DNA from 2 places in the Aminipila terrae genome. Region 2 is predicted to be linked to the other one. Evidence: riboswitches for the same ligand, from Rfam matches in the RefSeq annotation. Region 2 holds a riboswitch; the other holds the start of a gene.

Region 1 (3,913 bases), 1.3 Mb from region 2:
GATAAAAGGCACATTATAGGCTGAACATAGCTGCTTAATCTTTAAAGCCTCCTGTAAAAATTCTTCAAAGTCCAGTTCCTTTTCCCTAAGCTGAACACAGGTAGCTCCCCTTTCAGTGTTTCTTCTACCTGGGTTACCAGCTTTTTTTCTCCAAGCCAGCTTCTGTCGGTTACTGCATATAATATCAGATGTTTTTCATCGCACTTCATATTTTGCTCCTTTTTCCAATTTTTCTCCATCCAGATTAAAAACTTCGTCAATAATATAATTTCTATAAGTAGAATTGCCATCATTCTTGCTTAGCCGGTCTAGTGCCAGTTCTCCGCACAACCCCATAGCGCAAGTAGCGGCAGCCGTTGCTTCTAAGGAGCAGCCCCTATTGGCTACAAGATAAGCCGCTGTCATGGCGGTCAGCATACAGCCAGTCCCTGTTATCTTACTCATCATTGGGTGACCATTACGGATTATATAGGCTTTTTCCGAATCTGCCACAATATCAATGGCTCCTGTTATGGCTACAACTGCTTTTATTTTTCCTGAAAAATCCTTTGCAAACCTGACTGCATTATCTATGTTTTCTTCAGTTATCCTGTCTGCTATATCTGCATCTACGCCTTTGGTAGTTCCCTTACCAAGCGCAAGAGTTCTGATTTCCGATATATTTCCCCGAACTACTGTCAACTTTACCTGATCAAGCAGTTTACCTGATGTTTCTGTCCTTAATTTAGAAGCACCAGCACCCACTGGATCCAGAATAACCGGATGATCTAATTCATTAGACTTTTTTCCTGCCAGAATCATGGAACAAATGATACGCTGATTAAGGGTCCCTATGTTTATATTTAACCCACCACAGATACTGGTGATTTCTTCAACCTCTTCCCAGTCATCTGCCATAATAGGGGAAGCGCCGCATGCCAGCAAAATATTGGCGCAGTCATTTACAGTAACATAATTGGTTATATTGTGAATCAGGGGACTTGCCTTTCGTACATTTTCAAGAATTTCTTTAAACATTAACCTTACCTCCTACTAGAACCTTATTTGCAATAAAACATAAAAAAGCCGTTATGACCATAACAGGCAATGTATTTCCTACTACGGTATTCATTTGCATAAAAATGCGATATAGGATAAATCCAACCGCCCATACTAATAAATTAGTACCACTGAATCTTTTCTCCGAATAATCCACTTTTAAAATATAGAAGTTAACAATCAAAATGGAGATCATGGGGGCAAATACGGAGCCTATTAAATATAGAAACCCTTCATATTCAGTTATAGGCGTAAATATAGCAAGTATCGTACCTATGGCACAAATACTGATTGCGGCTGGTTTTTCCTTAAATATTCCTGAAATACTTTCACTGCTTACTCCTGCAGAATAAGCATCTAGAAAAGTAGTGGTTACAGTAGAAAAAATAACAATAACTAATCCTGCTGTTCCAAGACCTGCACTCACCATAATTTTTGCTATGTCACACTGTCCTGTAAATATTGATGCTCCCAACCCGATTATATACATCCAGCAGCTGACTGCAAAATAGGTCACTGTACTGACTAAAGTAGCTTTTTCTGGATTTTTAGCACGTCTGGTATAATCAGAAATAAGAGGAAGCCATGAAAGAGGCATAGCGGCAGACAATTCCACTGCCCCTCCGAAACTGATCATACCCTCTGGTACAGATGTCGAATTTCCTTTAAAGACCATACTGCTTAATAAGATAGCAAGTATAAATAACGCACTCATGGCAACTATATTTAGCTTATTTAAATTCTTAATGTCTATTGCTACCCACAGAACAATCAAGATGCCTATAATAATACTCCATACCCATGTGCCGCCTAAGTCCACAATGAATTGAGATGCTGCTGCTCCGCTGACAATCATTACGGCAGTCCATCCAGCAAGCTGCATAACATTGAGACATGAAAAGATTAAGGAACCTTTTTTCCCAAAAGATATTTTTACTGTCTCCATGGCGCTTTTCCCTGTTTGTGCACCGATAAGCCCTGCAAAATAAAGCAGTATGCAGCCTGTTACATGTCCAAAAATAATTGCCAGAATACCTTTTTGAAATCCAAGAGGTGCTATTAAAGTTCCTGTTAAAATTTCTGCAATAGACATACCTGCCCCAAACCAGATTAAAGCATTTGAAAATGTTGAGGTTTTTGTTTCACTCATAAGCCTTCCTTCCTTTTACGAACAGGGCAAACAAAAACGGGATACACCCATGGTATATCCCGTAAAACTTAAAAAAGCAGTCTCTTCCTACGTTGGCATTATCCAAATCAGGTGTAAGGGTCGAAGTTGATTACTTCCTCTCAGCCTGCATACAAGCTCCCCTGTTCATATTATATATATTTGCTTAGATTATACTCTTATCTCTACTTATCTTCAAGCACTAAATAATCACAATCACATAAAAGAAATGTTTTGTCATGTCAACTTGACACCTTCATATATTTATTCTATAATTTTGTCATGTCAACATTACATCTAAGTAGAAAAGGAATATAGATAATGAAAAACAGAATCAGAGAACTGAGAGAAAAAAAAGGATTAACTCAGGAGCAGCTTGGTGAACTTGTAGGCACTTCCAGACAGGCAATAAATGCTATTGAAACTGAAAAATTTGAGCCTTCTATATGGCTTGCCTATGATATTTCCAAGGTTTTTAATTGTTCTATTGAAGAAGTTTTTTTATTTAAAGAAAGTACGAAAAAATCAAGGGCAGAAAGCAGCAGGAGGGAAAATCATGGCAACACGACAACTTCGTTATAATGATGATAGTATTCTGAGAAAAAAATGTAAGCCTGTTACAGCTGTAGATGATAAAATACGCCAGATATTAGAGGATATGATGGATACATTACATGAAACTCCAAATGGTGCTGCTCTGGCGGCTAACCAGGTAGGACTTTTAAAACGTCTTGTGGTTATTGATTATGAATCCTACTATTTGAAATTAGTCAACCCTAAAATAATAGGCCAGAGTGGTGTTCAGGAATGTATAGAAGGGTGTCTGAGTTTCCCCGATATAGTAGGGAAAACAATCCGCCCTCAGAAAGTAACTGTACAGGCTTTAGATGAAAACGGTAAAGAGATGCTTTTTACCATGGAAGATGAAATGGCTAAATGTCTCTGTCATGAAATTGAACATTTAGATGGCGAAGTTTTCATTGATAAAGTAATTGAATTTTTATAAATACTAAAAAATTTATTATAGGAGTCTCTGGAATGAAAAGAATAATTTGTTCATTATTATTAATAGTTTTAATTGTCAGTCTGATAGGCTGTGGTAATACCAAGCCTGTACACCCAGACAAAACCTCCCCTCCTCCCCTTGGGGAAAAGACCTCCCAGGAAATTGTTGATTATAGCCAGTACTTCAATGGCATCAATGGATGTGCTGTATTTTACAATGCGCAGGATAAGGTTTACTCTTTATACAATGAAGACCTCTGCAATATACAGAGTTCCCCTTGCTCTACCTTTAAAATTATATCCACTCTTATGGGATTAAAAAACGGTATAATCTCATCTGAAAATTCTACTATGAACTACAATGGAACGACTTACCCAGTTAAATCATGGAATGAAAATTTAACTTTAAAAGATGCCTTTCAAAACTCCTGTGTATGGTATTACAGGCAGATAATCGATCAGGTGGGCAAAGAAGAAGTCCAAAAAGAATTAAATGAGCTGCAATACGGGAACTGTGATATAAGCCAATGGGAAGGAAGCAATGTTAACCCCCTGCCTGATTTAAATGGATTCTGGCTTGATTCCTCCTTAAAAATTTCTCCTATAGAGCAGGTCAATATTTTAAGAAGTATTTTTCAGGGCAACACGGAATATTCACAGGAAAACATATCCACTCTTAAAAATATAATGCTGGCTGAAAAA
Region 2 (3,913 bases):
AGCAGTTCAGACCCGGCGTAATGGAAAAACTGGGGCTTGGTTATGAAGCATTAAAAGCAGTAAATCCAAAAATCATTTACTGTTCGCTTACAGGATATGGACAGACGGGTCCCTTAAAAATGAGAGCCGGACATGATATAAACTATCTTGCCAGGAGCGGAAACATGGCACTGGCCGGAAGAAAAAACACGGGGCCTGTTCTCACCAATATGCAGATAGCAGATGTGGCAGTAGGGTCCATGAATTCTGTTATTGGGATTCTGGCAGCTGTTCATTACAGAAGCAATACTGGAAAAGGGCAGTACATAGATGTATCCATGTATGATGGATTAATTCCGTTCAATTCCATGGACGGAGCTGGTTTTCTTGCCACTGGTAAGGAACCTGAGCGGGAGGAAGGAAGGCTCAATGGCGGATGTATGTATGATTTCTATGAAACAAAGGATGGAAGACATCTGAGTGTGGGCTGTCTGGAACCACAATTCTGGAAGAACTTCTGTATCTGCATAGAAAAGCCGGAGTATGCAGAGGGGAGCATCTGGCCTGAGAACATTGAGGACGTAAAAGCTGATATTAAAAATATAATAAAGGAAAAGACCCTGAAGGAGTGGGAAGAAGTTTTTAAGGACAAAGATGTATGCGTAGAGCCCGTTCTTAATCTGGATGAAGCCTTGATAAAAGATGAACAGCTCAAAGCAAGAAATATGGTTGTTGAAGTTGAGGTTCCTCTTTCAGGAGGGAAAAAGGTAAAACAGCTGGGTACTGCTGTGAAACTTTCCCAGTGCCCTGTAGAGTATTTACATGGAGGCTATCCTATAGGACATCATACCCACGAAGTAATGAAAAAACTTGGTTTTACACAGGAGCAGATAACGGATATGGAGAAAAAAGGTGTATTTAACTAATTAAATCCCTTTACAACCAAAGCCGTTTGGTGTAGACTCTTAATGAAAATAAAATAAGAATGCTGGGGGTGCAAGGTTTTTACCGAGCTGAGATTGCATTATGCTGAACCCTTTGAACCTGATGTGGTTAGTACCGCCGATAGGAAAGCTTTTATAATAAAATGTCTATTCATATATGAGATTTTTGAGAGTGTTTCCGTGAGAAACACTCTTTTTAGTTAATTAGTTAGGAAAATCAATATGAGAAAAGTTGATAATAGAAAAATATACGTCCCCACTGTAGTATTTATAATAATCCTGGGTATTTGGGAAATGGCAGTGCGCATATCCGGGATTCCTTTATACATTTTACCGGCACCATCCAAGATATTTTATGCCTTAATTGCAGAGAGAAACATGCTTTTTATGCATGGAATGATAACCTTGAAAGAAACGGCTATAGGGCTTGTGATAGCAGTAATAGCCGGCATAATTCTGGCTATTGTAATGGATAAATTTGAACTGTTCCGCACAGCTACTTATCCTATTATGGTGGTAAGCCAGACTGTTCCGGTTATTGTACTGGCTCCCATTTTTATCATTTATCTGGGCTTTGGTATGGCTCCTAAAATTCTGATTGTTGTGCTAATGTGCTTTTTTCCCATTGTCATAAACTTTGCTGATGGAATGAAGCAGGTAGATATCAATCAGATAAATCTGGCCAGGCTCTTTGGAGCAGGAAGCTTAAGGACATACAGCATGGTTAAGATCCCTGCAGCTGCGCCGTCCCTGTTTTCTGGTCTTAAAGTTGCAGCAACCTATAGCATTACTGGAGCTGTGGTTGGGGAATGGCTTTCTTCAGACAGTGGCCTTGGATATTACATGCTGAGATTAAAAAACGGATATATGTTAGATAAAGTGTTCGCCTGTGTTGTTGTTATTGTTTTGCTCAGCTTATTTATGAATGGCTGTGTTAAATTATTACAGTATATATTGATGCCGAATTTACGGAAGAATTAAGGAGAAGGAAAATGAAAAAAAGATTATTGGCTTTGGGATTGATTCTGACTTTGATTATGTCACTGGCTGCCTGCAATGGAAATAAGCAGGAGACTGCTGGCAAAGAGAAGAAACTCCGGGATGTTACAGTGATTTTGGATTATGTTCCAAATACAAACCATACTGGACTGTATGCAGCAAAAGAACTGGGTTTTTATAAAAAGCAGGATTGAACGTTAAAATAATTGAGCCTACGGATGGTGTGACACCGACTTTAATTGCAGCAGGAAAAGGAGATTTCGGTGTCAGCTATCAGGAGGATGTTACGTATGCCCTGGCATCCGAAGATCCACTTCCTATTAAGGCTATTGCTACGGTTATCCAGCACAACACTTCCGGTTTTGCGTCCTATGTGGGCAAAAATATTACATCTCCAAAAGACTTTGAGGGCAAGACTTATTCCGGATGGGGTTCTCCTGGTGAAGAAGCGGTTATTCATGCAGTAATGGAAAAGTACGGTGCAGATTTCAGCAAATTAAAAATGGTTACATCCGATAACGTAAATTATGATGCATTAAAGAAAAATATTGATGTTATATGGATGTTCTGGGCATGGGACGGAATTGGTGCCAAGAGACAGGGGATTGATGTAAATTATATGGAATTGAGGAAACTGGATCCCAGACTGGATTACTATACACCGGTAATCATAGCTAATAACAGCACACTTAAAAAAGATCCGGAGATGGTAAAAGCTTTTCTGGCAGCAACAACAAAAGGGTATGAATATGCTATGAAAAATCCAGATGCAGCAGCAGAAATTCTGCATAAGTATGCTGATTCCTATGATTTGGGGATGCTGAAAGAATCTCAGGAGTATCTGGCTGGAAAATATAGTGAGGACAGCAATACCTGGGGAACAATGAAGGATTCTGTCTGGGATAATTATACTGATTTTATGCTGGAAAATGGACTGATAAAGAAGAGAATTCCGGCGGCAGAATGTTATACCAATGAATATCTGCCAAAGTAATTCATTGAAACAAGGGATTTAGTTAAAAGAAGGTCGGATTTATGAAGTTAAAGGTTACAGATGTAAGCTGCTCTTTCAAGGGCGAAACAATTTTGGAAAAAATGAATATGGAGGCAGCAGAAGGTGAATTTGTAAGTATATTAGGACCTTCAGGCTGTGGAAAATCAACCTTGCTCAATATTATGGCCGGGCTCATAAAGGCTGATACAGGTTGTGTTCTTATCGATGGGGTCTTGAATGATAGGATTTCAGGACATTTTGCCTATATGCCCCAGCAGGATTTATTATTCCCATGGAAGAACATTATGGACAATGTATGTCTATACGGCAGAATCCACGGAGATTTAAGGAATGCAAGGGAGCAGGCTCTGAAAAACTTTGATAAATTCGGTCTTGCTGGTTATGAAAATAAATATCCGGATGAACTTTCCGGTGGTATGAGACAAAGGGCGGCCTTTTTAAGGACTGCTCTTTGTAAGGCAGATATATTACTCTTAGACGAACCTTTTGGTGCTCTTGATGTGATCACCAGAGGAGATATGCAGGACTGGCTTCTGGATATCAGAAAAGAGCTGGGTAGAACCATAGTTCTGGTGACACATGATATAGATGAAGCCATTTATTTATCTGACCGTGTAATTGTTTTGTCAGGAAAACCCGCTTCTGTGAAAAAGGAAATTGTTATAAAAACCAATGAGCGTAATAAAGAATGGCTTTTTGAACAGCATGAAGTCCGTAAAGAAATTTATCGGATATTGAAAGGAATTGAACCAAAGTGATTATCGACAGCCATACACATATAGATAACAGAAGCAGTCTGGGAATCGGCATTGAGGAGCGGAATCCCGCTGAATTTGATGATTTCAAACAGTGTATAGAAGAAAAGAAGTTAGTAGTCTTGGCTAATGCAGCCTGTCCCGCTGAATTTGATGAACTATCTAAGATAGGCGGAATTTTTACCTCTTTTGGTATACATCCCTGGAGTACCCATGAGTTC

The links. A riboswitch is a leader RNA that binds a small molecule or an ion and turns the genes downstream of it on or off. The one in region 2 is predicted to bind thiamine pyrophosphate.
Region 1: linked by a shared signal. The riboswitch ahead of cytX (putative hydroxymethylpyrimidine transporter CytX) and the one ahead of Ami3637_RS03645 (ABC transporter permease) in region 2 are both predicted to bind thiamine pyrophosphate.

The regions. Positions count from the first base shown of each region.
Region 1 is NZ_CP047591.1:2,990,926-2,994,838, reverse strand. It holds gene thiE (thiamine phosphate synthase) at 1-75, opposite strand, end outside; gene Ami3637_RS18780 (hypothetical protein) at 42-209, opposite strand; gene thiM (hydroxyethylthiazole kinase) at 196-1,017, opposite strand; gene cytX (putative hydroxymethylpyrimidine transporter CytX) at 1,010-2,188, opposite strand; TPP riboswitch at 2,256-2,361, opposite strand; gene Ami3637_RS14385 (helix-turn-helix transcriptional regulator) at 2,528-2,788, shown strand; gene def (peptide deformylase) at 2,763-3,212, shown strand; gene Ami3637_RS14375 (penicillin-binding transpeptidase domain-containing protein) at 3,245-3,913, shown strand, end outside.
Region 2 is NZ_CP047591.1:776,189-780,101, reverse strand. It holds gene Ami3637_RS03650 (CaiB/BaiF CoA transferase family protein) at 1-905, shown strand, start outside; TPP riboswitch at 960-1,068, shown strand; gene Ami3637_RS03645 (ABC transporter permease) at 1,146-1,904, shown strand; gene Ami3637_RS18240 (hypothetical protein) at 1,916-2,116, shown strand; gene Ami3637_RS03640 (ABC transporter substrate-binding protein) at 2,113-2,916, shown strand; gene Ami3637_RS03635 (ABC transporter ATP-binding protein) at 2,958-3,695, shown strand; gene Ami3637_RS03630 (TatD family hydrolase) at 3,692-3,913, shown strand, end outside.